Regions from separate parts of the Bradyrhizobium sp. CB1717 genome, predicted to be linked through region 2. Evidence: predicted binding sites of a transcription regulator. Region 2 holds the regulator's gene; the other holds the start of a gene.
What was found. The regulator PhoB, encoded in region 2, activates phosphate uptake and scavenging genes when phosphate is short. The targets are predictions, from matches to a motif close to TGTCATNNANCTGTCAT.
Positions count from the first base shown of each region.

Region 1 (4,815 bases), 200 kb from region 2:
CGAGATCAATGTCCGCGAGGCCTCCGTGATGGGCTTCGTCGGCGCCGGCGGCATTGGCCAGGAGCTCGTCGTCGCCATCCGCAAGTTCTACTACTCCGACGTCAGTGCCATCCTGCTCACCATCATCGTCACCGTCTTCATCATCGACATCACCACCGGCTGGCTGCGCGGCCGCCTGTTCGGCAAGGAGGCGCGGACGTGACGCCGCAGGAGGTCGATACGCGCCAGATGCGCGCGCGCTACCCCGATGTGTTCGACCGGCCAGCCGCGGCGCGGCTCGCGATGCCGGCGATGATCGTCGCGGCGTTCGCAATCCTGATTTATGGTCTCGTCGATCTCGATTTCTCGCCGTCGCGCTTCTTCGCCGGCCTCAGCCAGCTCGGCTGGATCAGCCTGATGATGATCCCGCCGGATCCCGGCTCCTCGCTGCCGATCTACCTGAAGGCGCTGGGGGAGACGCTCTCGATCGCGCTGCTCGGCACCACGCTGGCGGCGGTGTTTGCACTGCCGGTGAGCCTGCTGGCGGCGCGCAACATCGTGCCGTCCAACATCCTGCGCTTCCCGATCCGCCGCTTTCTCGATTCGATCCGCGGCGTCGACACGCTGATCTGGGCGCTGGTCTGGATCAACGTCGTTGGGCTCGGCCCGTTCGCCGGCGTGCTCGCCATCGCCGTGTCGGATTTCGGAGCGTTCGGAAAACTGTTCTCGGAGGCGATCGAGGGCGCCGACCAGAAGCAGGTTGAAGGCATCCGCGCTTCCGGCGGCAGCCCGTTGCACGAGATCCGCTTCGGCCTGCTGCCGCAGGTCCTGCCCGTCATCGCCGGCCAGGTGCTCTATTTCATCGAATCCAACACGCGCTCGGCCACCATCATCGGCATCGTCGGCGCCGGCGGCATCGGCCTCCAGCTCGCCGAGCAGATCCGCGTGCTGGAATGGCAGAAGGTGTCGTTCCTGATCCTGATGATCCTGGTCGCCGTCGCCGCGATCGATTTCATCTCGGGCAAGCTGCGGTTTGCGATTATCGGGCGAAGGGCGGTCGCCTGATCAAAGGTGCCGTAGGGTGGGCAAAGCGAAGCGTGCCCACCACCTTTAACAATCGAGAAAGATCGTGGGCACGGCGCGAAGTGCGCCTTTGCCCACCCTACGATGCCGCGCTCTGCTTGCTTTCTTCCCTTCCCCCTTGTGGGAGAAGGTGGCGCGAAGCGCCGGATGAGGGGTATGTCTCCCCAGATTCAGATCAGCGTTTGCGGAAACATACCCCTCACCCGTCTCGCCGCTATCGCGGCGAGCCACCCTCTCCCACAAGGGGGAGAGGGGAAGAAATGCGCGTATCGCGAAACGCTCACCCGTTCTCCACCAGGAACTCCACGCGTTCCGCGGCGAAGCGCGAATGCTTCGTCACCAGCGGCTTGCCGGCGAGATCGTGGTCGGTGGCGTCGACCACCAGGATCGGCCGCCCCAGCGGCAGGTCGAGACGTGCGGCGTCGGTGGCATCGACGATGCCGGCGGTGATCCGGGTCGCGCCGCGGCGATAGTCGCTGATCCCGTAATGCTCGAGCATCTTCGTCATCGATCGTGTCGCCGCGAACACCTCGCCTGCGCCCGGAAACAATTCGGCTGACAGCCACGTCGTGGAGACGCAGATCGGCGTGCGGTCGGCGAGCCGGATCGCCTCGATCCGCACCAGGGGCGCGCCGGTCTTCAACCCCAGCTCCCGCGCCAGCTCACGCGTCGCGACATCATTGGTCGCCTCGATCAGCCGGCCATGCGGCTCGCGGCCATCGGCGCCGACGATCTCGGAGAAGCGCGTGCGCGAGCGCAAGGGATAAGCGAGCTTCTGCGCCTCGACATAGGTTCCGCTGCCGCGCTCGGCCCGCACCAGACCGCGCTCGGCAAGGGCTGCCAGCGCGCGGCGCACGGTGTGGCGGTTCACGCGATAGGTTTCGGCGATTTCCATCTCGCCCGGCAGCTTGTCGCCGGCCGCAAAGCGGCCGTCGGCGATGCCGCGCTCGATGCCGTCGGCGACGAGGCGCCACAGCGCGACGCCCGAAGAGGCTGTGTCCTGCATGCTCATGTTGTCGGTCAAGCTAGCCCAGAAATCACACCTTTGTCACGAAACAGTCATGGCGCTCTCGTATGAAGTTGTCTATTATCATAGACAACTTCAATTCGGCAAGTTCTGTCAAAAGCTCGGTGGATCAGGTGACCCAGCACAATACCCAGCAAGCCCAGCGCAAGGCCGCCATGGCCGTGCTGGCGCACGCGGAGGCGGGCGAGATCGCCGCTCGCCTCCGCGATCTCACTCTGCCGGCTCATCAGGATCTGCGTGCGCCGGAGAACGGTCTCGTGATGCTGCGTGGCCGGGTCGGCGGCGACGGTGCGCCGTTCAACCTCGGCGAGGCCACGGTGTCGCGCGCGGCGGTGCGGCTTGCGAGCGGCGAAGTCGGTTTCGGCTACACGCTCGGGCGCAACAGTGAAAAGGCGCGGCTGATTGCGCTGTGCGATGCGCTGGTGCAGTCCCGCGATTTCGGCGGGCTGGTGGAGCGCGACGTTATCGCGCCGTTGCGCGAGCAGCTTATGGTCAGGCGGACGCGAGCGGCGGAAGAGACCGCCGCGACGAAGGTTGATTTCTACACCATGGTGCGCGGTGAGGGGTGAGATCATGACCACGATTGCGGAACTGCCGCCGGGTTTCGCCGACAAGGTACTGTCGGCGCAATCGACCTTTCGCTCGGTCATGGACGCGATGGCGCGGCCGGGCTCGGTCCAGCGCATCGTGCCGATGGCGGGCGCGCCCGGCGTGATGATGCGGGGCACCGCGGCGATCGCGCTGACGCTGTTCGACCACGACACGCCGCTCTGGCTCGACGCGCGGATGGCGGAAAGCTCCGACGTGACCAAGTGGCTGAAGTTCCACACCGGCGCGCCGGTCGTGCAGGATTCATCGGTCGCTTCATTTGCGCTCATCAGCGACGGCGGTGCGCTGCCCTCGCTCGAGCGCTTCGCGATCGGCACGAGCGAGTATCCGGACCGCTCGACCACGGCGATCATCCAGGTCGACAGCCTGAACTCCGGGCGCAGCTTCGAGCTGCGCGGCCCCGGCATCGACGGGGTGGCGGCGCTGCAGGCGTCGATCAAGCCTTTCGACCTGTTCGAGCGCCTGCGTATGAACGAAGCGCTGTTTCCGCGTGGCATCGACGTGGTGCTGGTCGCCGATGACGCCGTGGTCGCGATCCCGCGCACCACACGCGTCGTGAGCAAGGGAAGCTAGAAGCATGTATGTCGCAGTCAAAGGCGGCGAACGCGCCATCGAGAACGCCCATCGCCTGCTCGCACATAAGCGGCGCGGCGATCAGGGCGTTGCGGAAGTCACGCTCGACCAGATCTCGGAGCAGCTTGAGCTTGCCGTCGACCGCGTCATGAGCGAGGGCTCGCTCTATGACCGCGAGCTTGCGGCGCTCGCGATCAAGCAGGCGCGCGGCGATTTGATCGAGGCGATCTTCCTGGTCCGCGCCTTCCGTGCCACGCTGCCGCGATTCGGCACCAGCGAGCCGGTCGACACCGGCGCCATGCGGGTGCAGCGCCGGGTGTCGGCGACCTTCAAGGACATTCCCGGCGGCCAGATCTTAGGTCCGACCTTCGACTACACGCACCGCCTGCTCGATCCCTCGCTGGCCGAAGGTTTTGTGCCGGAGGTGCCGGCGGCGGCTGAAGCCTCCACCGCGCCGACACCGCGCGTCACCGATATTCTCGGCCGCGACGGGCTGATCGAATCCTCGCCGGAGGCAGAGGAGGGCGCCGCCGTCGGCGATCTCACCCGCGAGCCGCTGAATTTTCCGGCCGACCGCGACCTGCGCCTGCAAAACCTTGCGCGCGGTGACGAAGGCTTTCTGCTCGCGATGGGCTATTCCACCCAGCGCGGCTACGGCCGCAACCATCCCTTTGTCGGCGAGATCCGCTTCGGCGAGGTCGAGGTCGAATTCGCGGCCGAGGACGTCGGCTTCGCCGTGCCGCTCGGCGCGATCGAGCTCACCGAGTGCCAGATGGTCAACCAGTTCAAGGGTTCTGCGACGGAAGCGCCGTGCTTCACCCGCGGCTATGGCCTCGCCTTCGGCCAGAGCGAGCGCAAGACCATGTCGATGGCGCTGGTCGATCGCGCGCTGCGCGCCCGTGAGCTCGGCGAAGAGGCGCTTGCCCCGGCGCAAGACGAGGAATTCGTGATGTCGCATTCCGATAACGTCCAGGCGACCGGCTTCGTCGAGCATCTGAAGCTGCCTCACTATGTCGACTTCCAGTCCGAACTCGGCCTGCTGCGCAAGCTGCGTCAGGAGTTTGCCGATGCCAACGCGCCCGACGCCATGAAGGAGGCCGCGGAATGAACGCGCCCGCCTACAACTTCGCCTATCTCGACGAGCAGACCAAGCGGATGATCCGCCGCGCGATCCTGAAAGCGATCGCGATCCCCGGCTATCAGGTGCCGTTTGCCAGCCGCGAAATGCCGATGCCCTATGGATGGGGCACCGGCGGCGTGCAGGTCACGGCCGCGATCCTCGGTCCGCAGGACGTGCTGAAGGTGATCGATCAGGGTTCGGACGACACCACCAACGCGATCTCGATCCGCAAATTCTTCGCCAAGACCGCGGGCGTTGCGACGACGACGGCAACGGACGAGGCAACGGTGATCCAGACCCGTCACCGCATCCCGGAGACGGCGCTGCACGCGAACCAGGTGCTGGTCTACCAGGTGCCGATCCCGGAGCCGTTGCGCTTCCTCGAGCCGCGCGAGACCGAGACGCGGCGCATGCACGCGCTCGC
Region 1 covers NZ_CP121666.1:8,732,794-8,737,608, reverse strand. Annotated here, with positions in the region: gene phnE (phosphonate ABC transporter, permease protein PhnE) at 1-202, shown strand, start outside; gene phnE (phosphonate ABC transporter, permease protein PhnE) at 229-1,044, shown strand; gene phnF (phosphonate metabolism transcriptional regulator PhnF) at 1,343-2,074, opposite strand; gene phnG (phosphonate C-P lyase system protein PhnG) at 2,194-2,658, shown strand; gene phnH (phosphonate C-P lyase system protein PhnH) at 2,663-3,271, shown strand; gene QA649_RS40640 (carbon-phosphorus lyase complex subunit PhnI) at 3,276-4,379, shown strand; gene QA649_RS40635 (alpha-D-ribose 1-methylphosphonate 5-phosphate C-P-lyase PhnJ) at 4,376-4,815, shown strand, end outside.
Region 1: a site for PhoB is predicted at 2,109-2,125, ahead of phnF (phosphonate metabolism transcriptional regulator PhnF). Genes of this name have one in related genera too.

Region 2 (4,815 bases):
TCGGGAAGCCGCCGCCGAGCGCCTTGGCGAGCGACATCACATCAGGTGTAACGCCGGTGCGCCGATGGGCGAAGAGATCGCCGGTGCGGCCCATGCCGGTCTGCACCTCGTCGAAGGCGAGCAGCAGTCCCTTCTCGTCGCAGAGCTGACGCAACGCCTTGAGGAAAGCGGGCGTCGACGAACGTACGCCGCCCTCACCCTGGATCGGCTCGACCAGGATGCCGGCGGTCTGCGGACCGATCGCCTTCTTCACGGCTTCGATGTCACCGTGCGGGACCTGGTCGAAACCGTCCATCGGCGGACCGAACCCTTCGAGATATTTTGCAGATCCCGTCGCAGCCAGCGTCGCCAACGTGCGGCCATGGAAGGCGCCCTCGAAGGTGATGATGCGGTAGCGCTCCGGATGACCCTTGGAGAAGTGATGATGGCGGACCAGCTTGATCACGCCTTCCAGCGCCTCGGCGCCGGAATTGCAGAAGAACACGAAGTCCGCGAAGCTTTCCTGGCACAGACGTGCGGCGAGTTTCTCGCCGTCCGGGCTCTGGAACAGGTTCGACATGTGCCAGAGCTTGGTCGCCTGCTCCTGCAGCGCCTTGACCAGCGCGGGATGGGCGTGGCCAAGCGCGTTCACCGCGACGCCCGAGGTGAAATCGAGATAGCGCTCGCCATTGGTCGCGATCAGCCAGCAGCCTTCGCCGCGCTCGAAACCGAGGTCGGCCCTGGCGAAAACGGGGAGCAAATGCGGCGCGGCGCTGTTAGTCATGACGATCACTTGATGTTGCGGACGGCCTCAACGCGCTCACGCAGCGCACCATTGACCGGCCCGGAAAACGAAACGTGCCGCCTTTTAAGGGCGGCACGTGACACTATCTTATGCCGGGTAGAACGGGTGTCAATGCCGCCCGAAAGCCCCGCGAAACGCTGAATCCGTAGTCTTGCGGTGCCGGATTTGCGGGGTTTTTGCCACGGAACATGTGGAAGCGAGTCGGCTGACTCTTGCGCGTGAGTCACGCCATATTGTAGCGTTTGGCTTGTCAGATACGACATCTCGTGCAGCAGTTCTGATCCTCTAAGTCCTCATGTACCGGCGTAAACGTTCGGGCGTTCTGGTTACGCCCGGCGAGCCTTAAGGGATTCTGGCGGCACGGGTTTTTCGAGGCTTAGGCATTCGCCGCAAGGCGCCAGGACGGCAGCCGCACGGCGAGGGAAAGGGTGCAATGACGGTTTTGACCTGGTCCGACGATCGCGTCGAGCAGCTGAAAAAGCTCTGGGAGGCCGGATTGTCGGCCAGCCAGATCGCAGCCGAGCTCGGCAACGTGACCCGTAATGCCGTGATCGGCAAGGTGCACAGGCTCGGCCTGTCCGGCCGCGCCAAGAGCCCCTCATCGGCAGCTCCCCGGCCGCGCAAGGCGCGTCCGGCTCAGCACATGATGCGGGTCAGCCGCCCCATCGCACGCGGCAACACCGCGCTGGCACAGGCCTTCGAGGTCGAAGTCGAGGCGGAGCCTGTGACCTACGACAACGTGGTGCCGATGAGCCAGCGGCTGTCGCTGCTCGAATTGAACGAGGCGACCTGCCACTGGCCGGTCGGCGATCCCTCGAGCCCGGATTTCTTCTTTTGCGGCGGCAAGGCGCTGTCGGGCCTGCCCTACTGCGCCCAGCACTCGCGCGTGGCGTATCAGCCGGCGGCGGACCGCCGTCGCGCGCCGGCCAAGCCGGGCACGCGGTGAGCTTGTTCTGAGATCAAGAAGCAGCCGTCACACGATGACGGCTCAACACACTCCGCTGTCGTCCCGGCGAAGGCCGGGACCCATAACCACCGAATGCGGTTTGGCGAAGACTCTCTGTGACGCGGCTGCGCCGCGCAACTTGCACCGCGCTTCATCGATAGATCACGCGGTATGGGTCCCGGCCCCCGTGCGCAATTGCGCACTCGGCCGGGACGACACCCATGCTGCGGCAATAGCCCCCAAACCAGCTTACGTCTGCTCGGCCTTCGCAAAGCGATCGTCGAGCGCATAGCCGGCGCCGCGGACGGTGCGGATCGGGTCCTGCTCGCGACCGAGATTGAGCAGCTTGCGCAGGCGGCCGATATGGACGTCGACGGTGCGCTCGTCGATGTAGATGTCGCGGCCCCAGACGCTGTCGAGCAACTGCTCACGCGAGAACACGCGGCCGGGATGCTCCAGGAAGAACTCCAGCAGGCGATATTCGGTCGGGCCGAGATCGATCGGCCGGCCCGAGCGCGCGACGCGGCGCTTGTCGCGATCAAGCTCGATGTCGCCATAGGCGAGCACGGTGGCGAGCCGCTCAGGGCTCGCGCGCCGCAGGAGGCCCTTCACGCGCGCCAGCAGCTCCGGCACCGAGAACGGCTTGACGATGTAGTCGTCGGCGCCGGTCGCAAGCCCGCGCACCCGCTCGCTCTCCTCGCCGCGCGCGGTGAGCATGATGATGGGAAGCTGCTTGGTCTCGGGACGGGTCCGCAGCCGCCGGCACAGCTCGATGCCCGAGAGGCCCGGCAGCATCCAGTCGAGCACGATCAGGTCGGGGATGTGCTCCTTGAGGCGGGTGTCGGCATCGTCGCCGCGCATCACCGTCTCGACGTCATAGCCGTCGCCTTCGAGGTTGTAGCGGAGAAGCTCGGTGAGAGCTTCCTCGTCCTCAACCACCATAATGCGTGCGCCCATGGTGTCGTCGCTCCTTAAGTCTTCAGGTATTCGGGACCGTCGTGGCGAAGGTCGTCATGTCGCCCTTCGGCCGCTTGTCGGTGATGGCCTGGCCCTCGATCATGTAGAACACGGTCTCGGCGATGTTGGTGGCGTGATCGCCGATCCGCTCGATGTTCTTGGCGCAGAACATCAGATGGATGCAGAACGAGATGTTGCGCGGATCCTCCATCATGTAGGTGAGGAGCTCGCGGAACAGCGAGGTGCAGATGGCGTCGACTTCCTCGTCGCCCTTCCACACCGCCATCGCAGCCGGCAGATCGTGCGCGGCATAGGCGTCCAGCACCGACTTGACCTGCTGCTGCACGAGGTCGGTCATGTGCTCCAGGCCGCGGAACAGTTTGAGCGGATGGAAGTCGGCATCGAGCGCGGCGACGCGCTTTCCCATGTTCTTGGCGAGGTCGCCGATGCGCTCGAGATCGGTCGCAACGCGCATGGCGCCGACGATCTCGCGCAGATCCACCGCCATCGGCTGGCGGCGGGCGATGGTGAGCACGGCGCGCTCCTCGATCTTCTTCTGCAGCGCGTCGAGCTCGGCGTCGATGGTGACGACGCGCTGGCCGAGCGCGACGTCGCGGCGGATCAGCGCATCGACGGAATCGACGATCATGCGCTCGGCGATGCCGCCCATCTCGGCGACCAGGCGGGTGAGCTCCTGGAGGTCGGTGTCGAAAGCCTTTGCGGTATGTTCAGAACCCATGTCCCGTCTCCTCAGCCGAACCGGCCGGTGATGTAATCCTGCGTGCGCCGATCGGTCGGCGACGTGAAGATCTTGCTGGTGTCGTCGAACTCGATCAGCTCGCCGAGATACATGAAAGCGGTCTTGTCGGAGACGCGCGCCGCCTGCTGCATGTTGTGGGTGACGATCGCGATCGTGTAGTTCTCGGACAGTTCCTGGATCAGCTCCTCGACCTTGGCGGTCGAGATCGGATCGAGCGCCGAGCAGGGCTCGTCGAACAAAATCACTTCAGGCCGCACCGCGACGGTGCGGGCGATGCAGAGGCGCTGCTGCTGGCCGCCGGAGAGCGACAGGCCCGAGGCGTTGAGCTTGTCCTTGACCTCGTTCCACAGCGCGCCGCCGCGCAGCGCCTTCTCGACCCGGTCGTCCATCTCGGACTTCGAGATCTTCTCATAGAGGCGGATGCCGAAGGCGATGTTCTCGTAGATCGTCATCGGGAACGGCGTCGGCTTCTGGAACACCATGCCGACGCGGGCGCGCAGCAGGTTCAGGTCCAGCTTCGGGTCGAGGATGTTGGTCTGGTCGAGCATCAGCTGACCGGTGACGCGCTGGCCCGGATAGAGGTCGTACATCCGGTTGAAGATGCGCAGCAGGGTCGACTTGCCGCAGCCCGACGGGCCGATGAACGCCGTGACGCGGTTGCTGCCGAGCGTCAGGTTGATGTTCTTCAGCGCGTGGTGCTCGCCGTAATAGAAGTTGAGGTTGCGCACCGTCACCTTGGCGGGCGCTTCCGGCAACGGCTGCGAGGCCAGATGGGCGTTGGAACTCACGGATACGGAAAGATCGGTCATTTTGCAGTCCTCTCGGCGCCGAGGATGCGCGCGCCAATGTTCAGGGCAAGCACGGTGATCGTGATCAGCAGCGCGCCGCTCCAGGCGAGCTGCTTCCAGTAGGCGTAGGGGCTCTGCACGAAGTTGTTGATGGTAACCGGCAGGTTCGCCATCGTCTTGTTCAGGCCGAGGCTGAAGAACTGGTTCGACAGCGCGGTGAAGAGCAGCGGCGCGGTCTCGCCGGCGACGCGGGCGGTGGCGAGCAGCACGCCGGTGATGAGACCCGATCGGGCCGCACGATAGGCGATGCGCTTGATCACCAGCGAGCGCGGCAGGCCGAGCGCGGAGGCGGCCTCGCGCAGCGCGTTCGGCACCAGCAGCAGCATGTCCTCGGTCGTGCGCAGCACCACCGGGATGACGATCACGGCTAGCGCAAGCGCGCCCGCAATCGCCGAGAAGCCGCGCATCGGCACCACCACCGCGCCGTAGATGAACAGGCCGATGATGATCGAGGGCGCCGAGAGCAGGATGTCGTTGATGAAGCGGATCACCGAGGTCAGCTTGTCGTTGCGACCGTATT
Region 2 covers NZ_CP121666.1:8,935,461-8,940,275, forward strand. Annotated here, with positions in the region: gene QA649_RS41585 (aspartate aminotransferase family protein) at 1-763, opposite strand, end outside; gene QA649_RS41590 (GcrA family cell cycle regulator) at 1,218-1,730, shown strand; gene phoB (phosphate regulon transcriptional regulator PhoB) at 1,980-2,687, opposite strand; gene phoU (phosphate signaling complex protein PhoU) at 2,710-3,426, opposite strand; gene pstB (phosphate ABC transporter ATP-binding protein PstB) at 3,438-4,256, opposite strand; gene pstA (phosphate ABC transporter permease PstA) at 4,253-4,815, opposite strand, start outside.